3 regions of the Pseudarthrobacter sp. RHLT3-21 genome follow, and region 3 is predicted to be linked to each of the others. Evidence: riboswitches for the same ligand, from Rfam matches in the RefSeq annotation. Region 3 holds a riboswitch; each other region holds the start of a gene.
The links. Region 3 has a riboswitch for cyclic di-AMP ahead of AC50YA_RS21810 (M23 family metallopeptidase). Riboswitches for the same ligand answer to the same signal wherever they lie in the genome.

Region 1 (6,275 bases), on a different contig from region 3:
TTCTGGTGGTCCTCGTCGCCGTGTTCATCGTGGGAACACTCGGGCTTAACTTCGTGCTGTTCATCGCCGCCATGGTGGGTACGGAATTCGGGCTGGACGCCAGCGCCTTCGGGCTTATGAATTCCATCATGGCCATCGGTTCCGTGGCGGGTGCGCTGCTCTCGGCCGGCCGCGGCAAGCCCCGCCTGCGGATGATCTTCGGCGCATCAGCTGCCTTCGGGGTGACCTCGGGACTGGCCGCGCTAGCCCCGGACTACTTCTGGTTCGGCGTCGCGCTGGTGCCGGTGGGCCTGTTCGCGATCACCATGATGACCAGCGCCAACGGTTACGTCCAGACCACCACCGATCCCGTCATGCGGGGCAGGGTCATGGCCCTGTACATGGCCATCTTTATGGGCGGAACACCCATCGGCGCCCCGCTGGTGGGATGGGTGGCCAACGTCGCCGGCCCCCGGTGGTCGCTTGCCGTGGCGGCCGCCTCAGGGATCATCGCCGCCGTGATCGGAATGATCTGGATCATCCGCGCGCAGCAGCTCCGGCTCACCTTCAACCGGCGCGCCCGCGGCCTGCGGTACTTCGGCGTTGTCTCCCATCTGGGCGTCCAACAACCGGGGGACAACGCAAACGGCGCCGCCCGGGACGAAAACCCGGACGACGCCGTCGGACGCTGACGCCGTCACGTTACCGCTCGTGCCACAACGGCAGCCGCGGTAACGGCAGCGGTACGCTGCGGGAGCGCTACCTGCGCAGTTCGCCCACCACGTAGTCGATGCTTGCCAGCAGTGCGGAGACGTCGGCCGGCTCGATGGCCACAAACGTGGCGATCCGGAGCTGGTTGCGGCCCAGCTTGCGGTACGGCTCGGTGTCCACGATCCCGTTGGCCCGCAGGACCTTGGCGATCGCGGCGGCGTCGATCGAGTCGTCGAAGTCGATGGTGGCGATGACGTTGGAACGGTCCTCCGCCTTGGCCACAAACGGGGTCGCGTACTCGGAGGCCTCGGCCCAGGAGTAGATCCGGCCGGCGGAGTCAGCGGTGCGGGCGGACGCGAAGTCCAGGCCGCCGTTGGCGTTCAGCCACTGCACCTGCGCGTCGAGGGTCACCAGCGTGGAGAGCGAGGGCGTGTTGTAGGTCTGGTTCAGCTTGGAGTTGTCGATGGCGGTCTGGAGGTCCAGGAAATCCGGAATCCAGCGGCCGCTGGCTTTGACCCGGGCGGCGCGTTCCAGCGCGGCGGGGGAGAAGAGGCCCAGCCACAGGCCGCCGTCGGACGCGAAGTTCTTCTGCGGGGCGAAGTAGTAGACGTCGGCCTCGGAGACGTCCACGTCCAGGCCGCCGGCTGCGGAGGTGGCGTCCACCAGGACCAGGGAACCGGCGTCGGCGCCCGCAACGCGCTTGACCGGAGCCGCGACACCGGTGGAGGTTTCGTTCTGCGGCCAGGCGTAGACATCCACGCCTGCCTCGGCGGCCGATACCGGGTGCGTGCCGGGCTCTGACTTGATGATGGAGGAGGCGTCCAGGAACGGGGCCTTGTTGGTGGCTGAGGCGAACTTGGAGCCGAACTCGCCGAAGGACAGGTGCTGGGCCTTCTTCTCCACCAGGCCGAAGCTGGCGACGTCCCAGAAAGCGGTGGAGCCACCCACGCCGAGGACCACTTCGTAGCCTTCGGGGGCGCGGAAGAACTGGCTGAGGCCTTCACGGACGGAGCCTACGAGGTTCTTGACGGGAGCCTGGCGGTGGGAGGTGCCCAGGATGGTCTTGGACGCCGCAGAGAGCGCTTCGAGCTGCTCCGGCCTGACCTTGGACGGGCCTGCGCCGAACCGTCCATCCTTTGGCAGGAGGTCGGCAGGAATAGTGATGCTGGTTTCGCTCACGGGGGCTCCAATTTCGGCATGGACGTGGCTCACGTCCGGGCGGTGGGTTGGCCGGTAGTCGGCAGTGACTGCATAAGGACCTCCTTTATTCTGCCTGAACCCCGCGATTGGGCGGGAACCTGCGCCGTCATAGTCCGGCCAATGAGACCGTTTGTCCCCGTTCGGGGATTATCCGGACAAATTCAAAATAGGCTAAGCTCTTTACCGGACCTCGCCGCTGCTGGACGCGATACGGTGGGACAACGCAAGGTACTGCGCTCGAGGAGCTGAGCTGGATGACGGATCTGATCGATACTACGGAGATGTATCTTCGGACCATTTTGGAGCTTGAAGAGGAGAACATCGTTGCTCTTCGCGCACGCATCGCCGAACGGCTGCGGCATTCCGGCCCCACGGTGTCCCAAACCATCGGCCGGATGGAACGCGACGGACTGGTGGTGGTCTCGGGAGACCGTCACCTGGAGCTGACCGAAGCCGGGCGGAAACGCGCCACGGAAGTGATGCGCAAGCACAGGCTGGCGGAACGACTCCTGGCGGATGTGATTGGCCTGGACTGGGCCTACGTCCACGATGAAGCGTGCCGCTGGGAGCACGTGATGAGCGAACGCGTTGAGCAGCGCATCTACGAATTGCTCAACCATCCCACCGAGTCCCCGTACGGCAACCCCATCCCCGGGCTGGCCGCCCTGGGCGGGCCGGCGCCTGCGTTGCCTGACGCCGCTGTGATTAATCTCCTTGATGCGATGCAGGGCTACGGGCCGGCGTCGAACGTGACGGTCAGTCGGCTGGCCGAGCCCATCCAGGTGGAACCTGAGCTGCTGGTCCAGCTGGACGAAGGCGGAATCAGGCCCGGCGCTTCGGTGTCCCTGGAGCGCGTGGGGGAGTACATTTCCGTACGGGTTCCGGGAATTGAAGGGGCGCTTGAACTGCCCCCTGAAGTGGCATCGCACGTCTTCGTTTCGGTCAGCTGACGGGCAGGCGGTCCCCCGCCTGGGGCTGCGCTATAGCGCAGTGGCTCCAGATTCCGCAAAGATAACGGAATTGTTACTGTCCAACTTAATCACCTATAGTTGAAACTCAGCGTCGATACAAAAGCGTTACCTGATCCGGAGCCGAGCTCTGCCAGCGGATCAGGTGCACGAGTCACCAACTGGCAGAGGCGGGGGAACCACAACCGGCAGTCGCAAGACTGCCTTGGGGTGAAGTCCGTCAGCAGCAAGCCTCTTCCAGCGAAGGATCCTCACGGGATATCTCTGCGCCAAGTGCTTGTCACGGCGGACCGGGTCTTTGAACTCTCTGACCCGAATCCGACAGCTAACTTCGCAGGCTACCCAGAGAGGAACATTCTTGACCATGCAACACTCCAGGGGCCGCCGTCGCGCGGTGGGCCCCGCTTCGGCGCCCAGAGCGGCCGAGGATTTCTCTGCGGAGAGGCCCCGCGACCCGCAGCGGGAAGCACGCCGCCGGCGGGGACCCTTCCGGCAGATCACCGATTTCGCCGCTGCCAGCGGCCTCGGCCAGAAGGCCGGCATCGCCTTGGCAGCAACAGGCCTGGCGCTCACCGTGACGGTCCCTGTGACCGGCCCCGTAATGGCCACTCCGGAACCCGGCCAGGCGGCGTCGGCCGTTTCCGCCGCTCCGCAGCCCGAAGTTACCGCCGAAGCCGCCGCCCAGATTGATTTCAGCCGCTCGTCCGTGGTTACCCAGGGTGACCCCGACGGCAAGCTGAAGCAGCTGCTGAGCTCGCAGTCCGCGGGATCCATAACCCGCGCCGCCTCTGCCGGAAGCCTCGGCCCGCCGCTGGCCCAGCTGGTTACGGCCTCACCCTTCGGATTCCGGGTCAGCCCCATCACCGGCGGCACCGGAGACTTCCACCGCGGCCAGGACTATGTGGCACAGTGCGGGACGTCCGTCCTGGCCGCCGCTAGCGGCACTGTGACGTTCGCTGGCTGGCACCAGTTCGGCGGCGGCAACCGCGTAGTGGTGGATCACGGCAATGGCCTTGAAACCACCTACAACCACCTCTCCTCCGCCAGCGTCAAGGTCGGCCAGACGGTCAGCCGCGGCGATGTGGTTGCCCTGAGCGGAACCACGGGCGCGTCCACGGGCTGCCACCTCCACTTCGAGGTCCAGGTCAATGGCGAAGTGGTTGACCCCACCGGCTGGCTCTGACCCAAATGATGGCAAACTATCGAATCGCAGCGACGTGCCGTGACCTGAATGTGACATTGGCTCGGAACTCCTGTAACGTCTAAAGCGCGTCAACTTTTCCGAAGTTGACGTTCTTGAGTGGATTGCCTAGCTCTGCCACCGCTCAAGGTCCGTTCGCATGACATCGTCTGGCAGGGGCGGGGGAACCAATTTTGGCCTTCGATTCTGAAGGCCTTGGGGTTAAGTCGCAAAGCTTCCACTGTGAAGCAGCGCGGCCGGGTGACTCCCATCCGAATCCGACAGCTCACCTCGCAGGCATTGGGAGAGGCTACCTTCGTGTCTTCACGCCATAATTCTGCGCGTCACCGCGCACAACCGGTTCGCACCAACCCCTTGGGCTCCGTGTCCAAGGCGGTCAGTGCCAATGCCGGGACCGTAGGTCGCCAGGCTGCTGTTATCGCAGCTGCATCAGGTCTGATCCTGAGCATGGGGCTTCCGGCCAACGCCGCGGACACCACCGCCGGCGTATCCGCCTCCACCGAGTCCGGTTCCGCGCAGACGGCACTTGCCGTCACTGCGGCGCCCACGGCTACCGTTTCCTTCGAGCGCCCCGTGATCAAGACCACGCCGGCACCGAAGGTTGAGACGGTCCGTGCGCAGTCCACGGCCTCCGAAACCGGGGCTCAGGGTGCTGCCGCAACCGAGGCCGCGGCCTCCAAGCTCGCTGACACTGTCTCCTCCGCCGCCGCTTCGGGCCTGGCAGCACTTGCCTACACCGGTATCGGCCACCCCTACCTCTGGGGCGGCACCACTCCCAATGGCTGGGACTGCTCAGGCTTCACGCAGTGGGTCTACGCCCAGGCCGGCATCAGCATTCCCCGCACCAATGCCTGGACCGCCATGCGGCCCACCGCCACACCGGCTCCCGGTGACCTGGTCATGCAGAATGGCGGCGCCCACGTCGGCATTTACGTCGGCAACGGCATGATGATCAGCGCACTGAACCCGTCACAGGGCACGCTGCTCCACTCCGCGGCATCCACGGGGTCCTCCGCGTTCTTCACGATGGCCCCGTAGGTCCTGCACTTCAGTAGTTCCTGCAGCCCAGTGCTGCCGGAACACGTTTCTTCGACAGAAACTCTTCGCTAAATCCCCGTTCGGGGCGTGCCGGCGTACCCCCAAGATGCCGGCGCGTCCAAAGCCCTTGGGCTGCCCACGCGGTCCTGAGGAAAACGAAAGAGAGAAATTAATGACTACACGTGCAACTGTTGCACGGCACCGCGCCGAGGTCACCAAGACCAACTCGCTGGCTGTCATTGCCAAGGCTGTCGGCGACAACGCCGGTGGCATGGGCCGTCAGGCTGCGGTTATCGCTGCTGCTTCCGGCCTTGTCCTGACCAGTGGTCTCGCTGCGAACGCGGCGGACACTGGAGTCCAGCATGAAGGTGCGTCCGCTTCGAACCTTGAGGTTGAGGTTTCCGCCCCGGCCATCATTTCGGCTGCGTCCACCATTGCCATCTCCTACGAGAAGCCTGCCGTGACCACCACGCCGGCTCCGGTTGAGGCTCCCGCGCCCGTTGTTGAAGCTCCAGCTCCGGCTAAGGCCGCGGCAACCGTCAAGGTAGCGTCAGCAACTCCTGCTGCTCCTTCGGCTCCGGTCGCTGCCAGCGGCAAGGGTGCTGCCATCCTGTCTGCTGCTTACGCACAGCTCGGCGTCAGCCAGGACTGCACCATGCTGGTGACCAACGCCCTGGCCGCCGTGGGCATCAACTACCACGGCTGGCCCGCCGGCTACCTGTCCCTGGGTAAGACCGTGAGCGCCGCCGAGGCCCAGCCCGGCGACCTGATCTACTACGCCGACGGCGGCGCGGGCGTGGCCCACATTGCCGTGTACGCCGGTAACGGCCAGGCAGTGCACGGCGGCTACAACGGCAACCAGACCGTTGTGTTCAGCGCCAACGTTGGCTCAGGACCGGTCTTCATCCGCGTGTCCTAGCGCCAGAGTCAGTCTTCAAAGGACCCTCGCCTCACGGCGGGGGTCCTTTGCTGTCTCCGGGCCGCGGCACTGCTCCGGACGGGTGCCCGGGCCCGACACGTGACCCCGGTTACTTCGGGGATTAGTTGATTCCGGGATTCTTTGTTTACTCTTGTGGTGTCGATCCATAGCCCGGATATGCCGGGGGCAGCCGGCCCTCGTGCCCCTGACGGGTGCGGCCACGAAGAGGTACGTGCATGCGCACTCTCGTTCTGAATGC
Region 2 (6,275 bases), on a different contig from region 3:
TGGGAGGGCGGCCTCGGCATCTGGGGCGCCGTCGCCCTGGGACTTGTCGGCGCCGCGATCGGCGCCCGACGCGCCGGGATCCCCTTCCTGGCGTTCGCTGACGCAGCCGCCCCCGGCCTGCTCATCGCCCAAGGCCTGGGACGGTGGGGGAACTGGTTCAACAACGAACTCTACGGCGGCCCCACGGACCTGCCCTGGAAACTCCAGATCTACAACATGAACCAGGCCACCGGCCAGGCCGTCCTCTCGGGCGACGGCACCCCGGAAGTCCTGGGCTACTTCCAACCCACCTTCCTCTACGAATCCCTCTGGTGCCTGGCCGCCGCCTCCCTGCTGATGGCCCTGGACCGCAAGTACAGGCTTGGTGCCGGTGCAGTCTTTGCCCTCTACATCGTCCTTTACACCGCCGGCCGGTTCGCTTTCGAACTGTTGCGCTCTGATCCTGCCAACACCATCCTGGGTCTGCGCGTGAACACCTGGGTCTCCGGCCTGCTCTTTATTGCCGGAATGGCCCTCTTCCATCGCCTGCGGTCCCGGCCGCGCTCCGAAGTCGAAACCCGCTCGCCCGATCTGCGGCAGAATCCTGATGCACCCACCGAAAGGACACACATATGAGTAACGCCGGAAAGCGACGCGCCGACCTGGCCGCCGTCCGGGCACAGCAGAAGGCCAAGCAACGCAAATGGAACCTCTTGGTCTACGGCAGTTTCGGGCTGGTCCTGGCGCTCATCATTACCGCCGTTGCCTTCACCGTCACCACCTCGGTCCAGGAAAAGAACGCAGCCGCGGAGGCTGCGAAAAGACCCATCGAGGGGATCCAGACCTTCGCCGGCCTCTCCCGCAACCACGTCCAGGACGCCGTCGACTACCCGCAGAAACCGGGCGCAGGAGGCGATCATGCGCCGGTCTGGATCAACTGCGGGGTCTACACCGATCCGGTCAACGAACAACGCGCGGTGCACTCCCTCGAACACGGCGCCGTGTGGCTCAGCTACAACCCCGACGTGCCAACGGCAGAGCTAACCAAGCTCACCGAACTCGCCGACGGAAAGCCCTACGTCGTTCTCAGCCCGGACAAAGACCAGACCGGCCCGGTCACCGCCACCGCATGGGGCGCCCAGCTAAGCGTGCAGGACGCCGGAGACCCGCGCATCCCCGCTTTCATCCGGGCTTACGCCCAATCCCCGAACGCACCCGAACCCGGCGCCGCCTGCACTGGCGGAACCAACGGCTAGCTAAGACCCCCGAGGAAAACCATGAAAAAGTTCCACAAGCCCAAACAAGCAACCGACCCCGAATCACGCTACCGCCGGCACCGGCGGTTCGTCCGGATCGGACAGGCCCTCATGGTCGCCGGAACGCTGGTCGCCATCAGCCACTGGATCGCCCACCTTGCAGCCACGGGGCAAGGACCGAGCCTCACCGAAGATATTTTCATCGGCTACCCCACCGGTGGCGTGCTGATCCTTATCGGTGCAATTCTCGCCGGACGCACTGACACGAAGAAGCCCTGAGCATGCCGGCCCCGCGACGTGATCCTGCCCTCCCGGGCCCTGAGCTGGACGGCCCGGCCAATTCTGGCCGCCGCGGGTGTCCTCTCTACCTGGGGCGCGCTACGGCATCGCCGTCAGGGTTCGCCGAAATGGCCGCACCCACACCCGTTGGGTATGTATTCCTCCAGTTCCAACCGAGCCGCGAAGTTGCCGTTATCAAAGGACAGCCATGTATGAGCACGTCTCCATGACACCCCGAACCGTAGCCCCCGGGCCAGCGGAGAGATTGCCGGGCTTTTCTCGGCGGCGCCTCCTCTCCTCGGCACTTCTGGGCACCGTGGGCATCAGCGTCCTTGCCGGCTGCGCCTCCAGCGACGCCCTGGCCCGGCAGGCCAAAGCCGGGGACAACAAAAACTACATCGCCGGGGACGGCTCCGTCACCGAATACGCTGCAGCCGAGCGGGAGCCCCCTGTAGTGTTGAGCGGCGAACTGTACGACGGGACAGCCGTAAACTCCCGTGACTGGGCCGGAAAAGTGATCGTCCTGAACTTTTGGTACGCCGCGTGCGCCCCCTGCAGGCTCGAAGCTCCACGGCTGGAGGCACTCTCGAATGAGTTCAAAGCACAAGGCGTCTCCTTCTTCGGCGTAAACATCCGCGATGAGGAACCTACCGCAGCAGCCTTCGAACGGACCTTCGGCGTCAGCTATCCCAGCATGGACGACAAGGACGGGAGCATCCTGCTGGCCATGGCCCAGTACGTTCCACCCCAGGCCGTCCCCTCGACACTCGTCCTGGACAGGGAAGGCAGAGTCGCGGCGCGGATCCTGGGCCTAGCCGACCAAAGCATCCTCAAATCCCTCATTACAGGGGCCATGGCGCGGGATTAGGTCCTGGCGGCAGGGCCTTCCAGACATGCGGCGGAAGTCCAGGAGGCGTCCCATGGCGGACAAAACAATGGCCTTCAGAAAGGAGCAGGAACTTGAGCCCGACCGGAGAGGACAGGTACCGGGGATTGGACCGGAGCATAAGTGCTGGGCGCCCTGAGTCCCTCTGAACGGCGCGAGTTCCATAGACACCTCGGCGGTTGCGCCGAATGTGCGGCATCCGTCGCCCAGTATTCCGGGCTGCCGGCAATGCTGAACCTGCTGACCCCCGACAGGAGCGTAGATCCAGCATTGTCCGGCCACATGCAGCACGGCTTCACTAATAAACTCCACGCGGCGGCCTGCCGCGGGAGCCGCGGGCTCATCCCCGTCCGGGGCCCTCGCCGCCCGGTCCGCTTCCGTTGGTCGCCTCGGTTTCATTGATCCCAGCCTGGCTGCGGGCATCATCCGTTTCTTCCGAAACGGGTTCGCTTCCTTGCTCGAACTGCGCCCGGTAACGCACACGCCGGATTCGTCTGGTCATGGAAACCATGAGCAGGACAACTGCGATGACCATGAACGCCGTCATCGCGAAACCCAGAAATCCGGGAGTTACCTGATCCGCGTCCAGTCCTGGCCTCAGACCTTCGTTGCCTGGACCCGGGGCCGGCGTCGTGGCCAGGGCGTAAAGACCCGCGGCAGCCATTGAGATTTGCACTGTCTAGTCCTTTGTCCGGCTCGTTGTGTGGGCGCCCGCAGATGGCCCTCGTGCGTCATCCGCCCGAGCCAGGAACCATGACTGGCACTGAGTGTGGTCCGTCAGGACCGCAGAGAAACAGGGTGCAGACGCACCCGCAACTGTACCGCTTCGTCGCCCGGCTGCCGCTTTTCACGCGCAAGCAGTCAGCGCAGCCATCTAAGGGGCTGCGGGCCGGGCCTCTTAGATGAAGGCAGCCGGGTCAACGGTCTGGCCGTTGACCATGACCTCGAAGTGAAGGTGGCAGCCGGTGGAGGCACCGGTTGTGCCTACCCCTGCAATCTGCTGGCCCTGAGCCACGGTCTGTCCGAGGGAGACGCCGATGCTGGCCAGGTGGTTGTAGGTGGTCTTCAGGCCGTTGCCGTGATCAACGACGATCCGGTTGCCGCCGCCGTACGGGCTCCAGCCGGCCTCGGTGACGGTGCCGGAACCGGCGGCGAAGACCGCCGTCGAGCACGCCCCGGTCAGGTCGACCCCGGTGTGCATTTCAGCTGCGGCCCCGGTGATCGGGCTGATTCTGAAGCCGAAGGGGGAACTGACGTTAATCGACGCGAGCGGGGCACGCAACCCCGTGGATGGGGATGCCGGGACGGGCGCGGGGGCGGCCTCGGGTGCCTTGACCGCCCCAGCGGGCTGCGCCGGGGCAGCGGGCGCAGGCGCAGGCTGGGAGGTCACCTCCGGGCGGTCAAAGGTGAGAACAGTGTCAGCTGCTGCCGTGACCGCCGCTTCCGGAGCCGGGGCTGCCACGGCCACTGGCCGGTCCTGGGCCGTAGCGCGGCTGCCGGAGTCAGCCTGCGCCGCGGACAGAGCAGTGAGGGCAATCATTCCCGTGACGGCGGCCGTCACCCCGAACTGCTGGCCGCGTAGCCGGAACGTTGATTCCTGGAAGAACGGACGGCGGCGTGGTGAGGCAGCGGCCGGAAGGGCGCGGCGACGGCCGTGTTTTGACTGGGCAGGCAAGATAGTGGTCCTCTCGGCGCCGGCGAAGTTAGCTGTCGGATTCGGACGAGTGGACTGTCCGGCTGCCCTGCAGGACGCGATCAGGACGCGCAGTCACAGGTCGGCTTCACCCCAAGGTGCATCATTACGCACCAAAAGTGGGTCCTCCGCCCCCGCCTGAGAAAGATCAGGTTCACGGACCGCCGGCGGGGTTTGGCGAAGCGGTCACATCCATACCCGTTGGGGGTATGTGTTTATTCAACTTTAGCGAAGCGTCGGCTTAAGTTACAAATCCGTTATCAAAGGCGCTCCGGAATTAAGGGGAAAGGGATGGTGACTGGCGGGGCACCGGAAGGTTACGCTGGGCGGGACTTGCCCCAGGAGAGACCAGATGGCCCTTCAACGTTCCACGCTTCCACTGCTGGTCCGCAGGCTTGCGGCGCTGCGGGCTGTTCTTTCCTGCCTCGTGATCGTCCTCCTGGTGGCCGGGCCAGTTGCCTTTTGTAATGGACAAGACCACGTGGTGGGGGTGTCCGACCGCAGCCCTTCCGCCGCCGCACAGCACCAGCGCGAGACTGCGATCCCCGGGGGACAGGAGAACCCTCGGGGACGTTCGAACAGAGTGAGCCCGGTCGGAGCCCACTCCGCCTCCGACGTGCTCAGCGGGGTCCCGCGCAGCGGGTGCCACGAGACCGGAGGCACCCGGGCAGTCAGTCCACGGTCGTGGCCCGTTGCTGTGACCGACGCGGCGCAGCCAAGGCCAGGACCGCTCATACCTGATTCCACGGGCCCGCGCGCCCGGCACCCGGCACCCCACATCGCCAACAGGCCCCAAGCACCGCTGAGCTGGCAGGCGCTAACCATAACTCAACTGTCTGTCAGTCGGACATAAAAGCGCACGCTCCCCGTCCGGCCGCGCAAACGCCAGGCCATACGGCCTGCAAGTGGCACCCTTCGACCTGGCTGGCGTAAACACCGCGTGCGGGCCGCCCTTTGGGTCCTGCCTTCAGCGATCAGAAGGAGGCCCGAGAAAGAACATCAGCCAAACAGCCGGCACCTCAGAAAACATCAGCCGGTCTCCGCACCAGGTTCCTGCCGTTCAGTATTGGAAAGAGAGAAAGAAATGACACACGGAAGCACCCACAAGATGCTCGATGCGTACCCGAAGGATCTCGGCGGCATCGATCAGCACATGCTCGCCGAATGCATTGCGGCTTGCTTTGACTGCTCACAGGTGTGTACCGCCTGCGCTGATGCCTGTCTCGGCGAAGACATGGTCGCCGAGTTGACCAAATGCATCCGCACCGATCTTGACTGTGCGGACATCTGCGCGGCCACGGCAAACGTCCTCTCCCGCCACACCGGCTATGACGCCAACGTCACCCGCGCGGTGCTGCAGGCCTGCGCCACCATCTGCAAGGCCTGCGCCGAGGAATGCGAGCAACACGCAGGCATGCATGAACACTGCCGGCTCTGCGCCGAGGCCTGCCGCCGTTGCGAAAAGGCATGCAACGACCTTCTCGGCTCGCTCGGCTGACCCTGCCCCAGGGCCCTACCCAACGGTGACCGGAGATCCAACACCTTCCGGCACCCGCGGGAAGGCCTGCCCTGCGTCATCCCGGCCTTAAGGCACCCCCAATGCGTCCCTGAGCTCTGCCACAGGAGCATCCAGGGGGATGAAAGTGCCAGTCGAATCGTTAATCCGTGTGGGGACGCGACCAGCGCCACGGATCGCTCGGCGACCGTGGCGCCATCTTCCGTCGAAAGGAATAAATGAAACCCAGGCAGCCCTCAGGCCCGCGTCAGGGGTCCATCCCACCTGCCGGCGGCACCTTGGCCGGGATAGGTGCCGCGTCCGGGAGCCCGGTCGACGACCCGCAGCTGCGGCGAATGCTGGCCACCCACATGCATTGCGGTGAGCCTATGCGTCTGGTCCCGGCCGACAAAATGCCTGTACTTCTCTTCCCGGAGGCATTGGTCAGTCACCCCCCGGAGCCATCCGGGGGCGTGCTGATGTACCGGTGCGCCTGTGGCTTCACCTTTGATCGAAGCCCAGACTGACGGCCCGGGGTGACCGCGGCGGCCGGTCCTGGGCTGCCTGCAGGCGCAGGTCCCAGGGAAGCGTTGGCCTGCTCAGGGCACCGGGTGGAGCCCGGCCAAGGTGACTTTGACCAGCCGGTGAACGGCCTCCGGCGATGTCAGACCGGCGGACGCTTCGAGG
Region 3 (6,275 bases):
AGCCGAGACCCTTGAGCATGCCGTTTCTGACAAGCTGATCGAACGCATTGACCAACACCTCGGCCACCCGACACGTGATCCGCACGGGGACCCCATCCCGCCTTCCGACGGCCTGCCGCACATGCCGGCAGGAACGCAGCTCTCGGCGGCAGCCACCGGCGGCACCGTGGCCATCACACGCGTTTCCGACCACGATCCACAGATGCTGCGCTACTTCACCGAATTGGGGCTGGCACCGGACGCGAGGCTCACCGTGAAGGAACACCGTCCCTACGCGGATGTCACCACAATCCGGCTGCACGGGCCCGGGCGGGACATCGATCTGGGCGCGTCAGCGTCGGAAGCGATCTGGGTCGTCGCGGTCTAGAGGTACGCAAGGGGGGCTCCGCTCCTGTCCATTCCAGGCCGGAGAACGGCCCTGGTGGGCGTGGAAACTCTGCTCCGGACATCGCCGCGTGAAGGCAAGGGGCATCTGACTGCCGCATTGGATCGGCTTCAGGTCAACGCCGACGAGTGCCGTGAGCTGCACATCGAAGGCACTTTCATTGGCCATGGCCCGGCGGAGGAAGCAGAGAGGCTGATCGGCGGCGCCGGCACCGTGGCGCATCTCCGCCTGGGCCTGGAAGCGGAGGCAACGCCGGAAAGATCAGCGCACGACCCGGCAGGCCCTCCAGAGTTGGCGGCCGGTGGCGGGGAATCCTCCAACGGAGCGTTCAGCATTGGATGTGTGCCGCGTGGCAGTCCGCAGCTGTGAAGGCGTCCTTGTGGAGTGCGCCGCGCTTCAGCTGACCCTGCAGTCCGCCTGGCGCCGGTGCCGCCGGCGCGAGACGAGGCTGAAGCTAGGTTGTCTGACGCCGTGTCAGAGGCCCATGGCGTCGAGAAGAGCATCTTCCTCGTCATCGGAGCCCGGGCGACGTGGTTTGCCTGGTGGGCCGGTGCGCTGTCCGGGCCCGGAAGGTTCCTGGATTTCACGCTCCTCCCGGTCGATGCGGGCCTGCTGCCGGGCCATGTAGCCGAACCCGACAAAGGCCAGGACCCCGAAGGTAATCCACTGCAACGCGTAGGACAGGTTGGACCCTTCCTGCACCTTTGGTGGGGCGAGCTGCTGAAGTGCGAGTTCAGGCGGGGGCGTTTCGGAGGCCATGAGCCCATAGCCGCCGGTCTTGACCGGATACTCCAGCTGGCGTGCGTAGGAGGCCAGGTCAATGCTGGCCAGTTGCCCCTCCGGAGCGCTGCGGTCAAAGTCAGCTTCTGAGGGTTTGATCCGCACGACAGTAGCGATCGTTCCGCGCGGCGGCGCAGGAACGGTATCCGGGTAGCCGGGCCGGTTGTTCCCGATAGGAAGCCAGCCCCGGTTGATAATGATTGTTTCCCCGGAGACCAGGCGGAACGGCACCACAACCTCGTACCCGGCCGCAGAGTGATTGGGCCGGTTCCGGACGATGCGTTGGTCCTCGGCAAGATAGTGACCCCTGACAGAAACCGTCGTCCATTTCACGTCCGGGTCCGGGGCCTCGAAGTAGCGGCTGGCCTCTTCGTAAGGCACGGGCGCCTTGTCGTAGTTCTGCTGGACGCGGCGGATTTCGGCCACCGCCTGGTTCCTCCGGTCCATCTGCCAATTACCCAGCCCCACGCAGGCCGCGGCAAACAGCGCGGCCATGCCCAGAATGCCCAGCCATCGCCAGGACAGCAGGAACCCGTAGGCACGGGGTGCCCTGTCCTTGCTTGGCATCGCGTCAGCCCTGCATGCCGCCGGAACAGACGGCCCCCGGTTCGGGGGACTGCGGCCCTTGACGGTACTTCTTGATGAACGGGGCCAGACGTTCATCGCTGCCGCTGTCCACGGCGAGCTGTTTGCCCCAGGCTGTTGCCACCACGGGCGTGGCTTGTTCGGCTACCGGGCTGAGCAGGAGATAGTCCTGCTTGCCGGCCAAGGCCGTCAGCTCGGCGAGCTGGTCGGCGCCCAGGTCGGGACGGTAGGTGAGCCAGACCGCCCCGTGTTCCAGAGAATGCACTGCCCGCGTTTGTTCCACGGGCGTTGTGTAGACCCCGCAGTTCGTCCAGACCGGGGCATGGTCCCCGCCCGTGGCCGGAGTCTTCGGATAACTGACGGGCTCGCTGGTGTGGTTCCTGGACTGGTCGGGATAGTCCTGCTCCCCGTCGATGGGCCGGGCCGCCGCGGCATTAAGCCGGTCGCGCTGCTGGACCTCCCCGACAACGACGAAGGTCACCGCCGCGACGATTGCGAGGACCACGGCCGCACCCGTGCCGTAGATCAGCCAGGCCCGCCGCCTGTCGGCGGTGCGCTGTTTGGCCTGCACCGCATCCAGGAGCGCTTTACGGTCCTCGTGGGCTTTCGGTTTACCAGACATGGGCGGTCCCGCTTTCTTAGGTGCGGTCAAAGTCGGCCGCGGAGCTCTTCAAGGGCAGTAATTTCAGCTGTCTGGGCTTCTACGATACGGGCGGCGAAGTCCCGGACCTTTGAGGTTTCCGCTAAGCGGGTACCGGCGGAGGCCATGGCGACGCCACCTTGATGATGGCGGATCATCAAGTCCGTGAACAACCGGTCAGCCTCCGCACCTGAGGATTCGCGAAGCGCCTGCATCTGTTCCGGGGTGGCCATCCCTTCCATGACACCTTCGGCGCCGTCCCCCTGGACACCGTGCGAGGCTCCGGTCCCGGCATGAGTACCACCGGCCGTCATCCATGCCATCGGCGGCGCTGTCCCGGCCTGGGACAGGCCCCAGTCCTGCAGCCAAGCGAACATCTGGCCGTTCTGATGCTGCTGTGCGGTGGCAATGTCGTAGGCGACCGCCCGGACCTCGGTGTCATCGGACTTGTCCCAGATCAACAGGGCCATCTCCACTGCCTGCGCGTGATGGGTCTGCATGTCCCGGGAAAATCCCGCGTCCGCGCCCGATTCCGGGACGAGTGCGGGCGCTGCCGAAAGCCGGCCCAGGGCAAAGAAACCCAGTGCGGTGAGGGCCACGACTGTGACGAAAACAGCCCAGAGCCGCTTCCTGGGCAGCGGCGATGGTGCCGTGAGCTGTTCACGCGGCTCAGTGAGGTTCACGACCGGAGCCAGCCCTGCGGATCGACAGTTACGCCGTTTCGGACAATTTCGAAGTGCAGGTGGCATCCGGTCGAGTTTCCGGTCGTTCCGGCCCCGCCGAGCCGCTGACCCTTGGCCACCACGGCACCGACCGAGACCTCTATCGATGACAGATGGTTGTACGTGCTTTTCATGCCGTTGCCATGATCAACCACGATGCGGTTCCCGCCACCGTTCTGGGACCACCCAGCTTCCACGACGGTCCCCGCGCCGGCGGTGAAGACAGCGGTCTGGCAGGAGGCGACCAGATCCAGCCCGGTATGCAGCTCACCGGAACCGCCTGTGATCGGGCTGGTACGGAATCCGAACGGAGAAGAAATGGACATGCTGGCCAGCGGTGCCCCCAGGGTTGTATCCACAGGTACGGCCGTTGGCGGTGCAGCTGCTGCTGCGGCGGGGGTTACGGCAGCAGCTCCTGTGGCGGCAGGCGCTGCCGGCGCCGGCCGGTCGGCGGGCCGGGTCACGACTTCAGTCCGTGGATAGGTGATGACTGCCTGTGCCTGCGCTGCTATGGCCGGGGCAGCGGCCTCGACAGCAGCCGGCTGGGCGGCGGCGACGGTACCTGCGGCGGCAATAAGTCCGGCATGCGCGGCGGGTATGCCGGCGGCCAGCATGACAACAGCGGCAAAAGCCGAAGCCCCGGGCAGCCAGGCCGGGCGCGGGGACGGAGCCTGAGGTCGGGCGGCGGCGCGGCGGCGGGAGCGGTCATAGGGAAGGGCGCGGCGGCGGCCGTGGCGGGAGGGGGGCACAGCTGATCCTTTCGGGTCGCCTGCGAAGTTAGCTGTCGGGTTCGGACCAAGGAAAGCCCGGACACAGTTCCGGCGCCGGCCCGCGTGGGCCCGTACCGCTGTGCGTCTTAACCCCAAGGCAGCACGCTGCCGTTAATGGGTCCTCCGCCCCCGCCGTGTGAGTTTGTAGTATGGCGCCGCCGGCGGGGCTGAGCGTCCGGAGCCAAGGCTTAATACAGAAAAGCCTGAATCAACATTACACGACCACCACATAGGTCACAATTCGATAACAACGGAGATGGTGATTTCTACAACCCGTACAACTCTCACGAGGGTCAAATCGTTCCCGGGCTACTCGGGCCAGCGCCGCGGTTCGGGCCTGTCCGCCAACTGCTGCAGGTAGTTGTTGTAGGCGTCGAGTTCGGGGGTCCCTGCGGTCAGTTCGGCCCGGTCGATACTGGCATTGGATTTGGTTTCTTCGCGTTGCCAGCGGACCAGGATGAACATCAGCAGGAGCACTCCCGGCAGTTCGCCGTAGGACCAGGCCAGTCCGCCGGCTATGCCCTGGTCCGTTATCGGGTTGATGTTCCAGCCTGGAGGCGGGGTGGCGAAGAATTTCACCATGGGTGCGGTGGCCATCATGAGGACGACCCCGAAGAAGGCGTGGAGCGGCATTTCCGCGAAGATGTCGATCATCCGTCCGAAGTGGGTCTGGCGGCTGGGCAGGGGGTCGGCGGAGATCAGTGGCACCGTGAAGAGGATCCCGGAGATTAAAAACATCAGTTCCAGGCCGACGTGGCCGTACCAGGTGGGCAGCAGCAGGTCTGCCAGGCCGGAGAAGTACACCCCGTAAAAGGTGAGCAGGAACAGCGGGACCATGAAGGCGGGGTGAATTGCCACGCGTCCCCATCGCGAACGCAGCCCCCAGAGCGCTGTCCGGAGGACCCGGCGGCCCAGCCTGCCGTGCGGTGTTGCCCGCAGCAGCAGTGTCCCAGGGGATCCGATGACCAGCAGCGGCGGAACGGCCATCATCAGGGTCAACTGCTGGAACATGAAGACCGAGAACATCCGCAGCCCGTACCCTTCAATGCCGGCGCCCATGACCACGACGATGGCCAGGCAGCCCACCAGGAAGGAACAGGTCCGCACCACGGACCAGCGCCGGCCCTGCCGCCACAAGCTGATCGCCCCCGCCAGGTAGAGCACTGCGGCCAGGAGCGTCAGTGCAGGGATCAGCGGGACAGGCTGCAGGTTGGGCGCCAGGAATTCAGGCAGCGACGGGGGCAGCGACGGAAGCCAGACCGGACCGGTAATCTCCGGCTCAGACATCGCTGCACCGGGTATCGACCTGCCGGGACCGGACTGCCCCGGTCAGGGTGCGTGGCCGCTTCCGACGATGCGGAGCCGGTCCTGGCCCGTATGGCCCACGTGTGTCAGACCGAGATCGAGGAGCATACGGACGTGGGAGTCGGCCAGTGAGTAGTAGGCCATCCTTCCCGAACGGCGCACCTGAACCACCCGCGGCCCGCGCAGCAGACGCAGGGCGTGGGAGACACCTGACTCGCTCAAACCGGTTGTTGCTGCCAGGTCGCAGACGCACATTTCCCCTTCGAGGAGGGCGATGAGGATCCTGACCCGGCCAGGGTCCGAGAGCAGCCCGAAGATCACGGCCAGGTCCGCCACGTCGGCGTCCCCGGGCATCCTGGATCTGACAGCTTCGACTTTGTCTGCATCGACAAGCCGGACAAAACACTCCGGCCCGGCGGGGGCTCGGGGTGGAATCTGGGTCATCCATCTAGGCTACCTTTACGTGCTAACGCTTCGCGTTATCCTTTGGTTTTATGGCAAGCCCGTATGAGGCTCGCCCGCGCCAGGTACGCCCCTCGGGACGCGGGCGATTAACGTGTGAACAACTCTACAGATAATCTGGTGTCGCGCGCTGAGCTCAGTTTCGCGCTCCATTTCCTGCCCTCCCGGGACGGGGTCAGGACCAGGTTAGGACTTATTGTGGCGCTCAAAGCCTCCACTTCACAGGAGAGCCCGGCTGTTTTGCCCAGGCCGGTATGGCTGGTTGTCGCCTGCGCGATTGCCCTTGCAGTGGTTTTGGTTGCGACCGCCTATGGCCGGGGAACTCTTCCGGCCGAGGCCCGGGATCCCGGGGCCCTGGTCCGGTGGGGATACTGTCTCGCGCAGACCGCGCACAATGTTGCGATGGCCGCGACGATCGGGGCCCTTGTCTTTGCCGCGTTCATCGTCCCGCCCCTGCCGAAGGCTCCGGGACGGGGTTCCCGGACGCGGAGTAATGTTCCGGCATCCCCGGCGGCGGCCGAACATCCGGCCTTTACCCGGGTCATGATGCTGGCCGCCGCCGCGAGCACTGCCTGGGCCTTTGCGGCCCTCGCCGTGCTGGTGCTGGGTTTCGCCGACATCGCCGG

Region 1: linked by a shared signal. The riboswitch ahead of AC50YA_RS08550 (M23 family metallopeptidase) and the one ahead of AC50YA_RS21810 (M23 family metallopeptidase) in region 3 are both predicted to bind cyclic di-AMP.
Region 2: linked by a shared signal. The riboswitch ahead of AC50YA_RS18815 (M23 family metallopeptidase) and the one ahead of AC50YA_RS21810 (M23 family metallopeptidase) in region 3 are both predicted to bind cyclic di-AMP.

Annotation. Positions count from the first base shown of each region.
Region 1 is NZ_JBWZCI010000006.1:23,480-29,754, forward strand. Features, by position in the region: gene AC50YA_RS08535 (MFS transporter) at 1-671, shown strand, start outside; gene serC (phosphoserine transaminase) at 739-1,869, opposite strand; gene AC50YA_RS08545 (iron-dependent transcriptional repressor DtxR) at 2,145-2,840, shown strand; cyclic di-AMP (ydaO/yuaA leader) riboswitch at 2,995-3,213, shown strand; gene AC50YA_RS08550 (M23 family metallopeptidase) at 3,223-4,041, shown strand; cyclic di-AMP (ydaO/yuaA leader) riboswitch at 4,190-4,352, shown strand; gene AC50YA_RS08555 (C40 family peptidase) at 4,423-5,097, shown strand; gene AC50YA_RS08560 (NlpC/P60 family protein) at 5,270-6,016, shown strand; gene AC50YA_RS08565 (HNH endonuclease) at 6,253-6,275, shown strand, end outside.
Region 2 is NZ_JBWZCI010000023.1:18,391-24,665, forward strand. Features, by position in the region: gene lgt (prolipoprotein diacylglyceryl transferase) at 1-615, shown strand, start outside; gene AC50YA_RS18790 (thioredoxin-like domain-containing protein) at 612-1,235, shown strand; gene AC50YA_RS18795 (hypothetical protein) at 1,257-1,514, shown strand; gene AC50YA_RS18800 (TlpA family protein disulfide reductase) at 1,723-2,382, shown strand; gene AC50YA_RS18805 (anti-sigma factor family protein) at 2,524-2,802, shown strand; gene AC50YA_RS18810 (hypothetical protein) at 2,741-3,076, opposite strand; gene AC50YA_RS18815 (M23 family metallopeptidase) at 3,299-4,075, opposite strand; cyclic di-AMP (ydaO/yuaA leader) riboswitch at 4,081-4,256, opposite strand; gene AC50YA_RS18820 (four-helix bundle copper-binding protein) at 5,178-5,591, shown strand; gene AC50YA_RS18825 (TetR/AcrR family transcriptional regulator) at 6,188-6,275, opposite strand, start outside.
Region 3 is NZ_JBWZCI010000036.1:5,973-12,247, forward strand. Features, by position in the region: gene AC50YA_RS21785 (metal-dependent transcriptional regulator) at 1-367, shown strand, start outside; gene AC50YA_RS21790 (hypothetical protein) at 422-754, shown strand; gene AC50YA_RS21795 (SURF1 family cytochrome oxidase biogenesis protein) at 860-1,732, opposite strand; gene AC50YA_RS21800 (thioredoxin-like domain-containing protein) at 1,737-2,372, opposite strand; gene AC50YA_RS21805 (DUF305 domain-containing protein) at 2,399-3,073, opposite strand; gene AC50YA_RS21810 (M23 family metallopeptidase) at 3,070-3,861, opposite strand; cyclic di-AMP (ydaO/yuaA leader) riboswitch at 3,865-4,047, opposite strand; gene AC50YA_RS21815 (cytochrome c oxidase assembly protein) at 4,192-5,169, opposite strand; gene AC50YA_RS21820 (ArsR/SmtB family transcription factor) at 5,212-5,631, opposite strand; gene AC50YA_RS21825 (bifunctional copper resistance protein CopD/cytochrome c oxidase assembly protein) at 5,848-6,275, shown strand, end outside.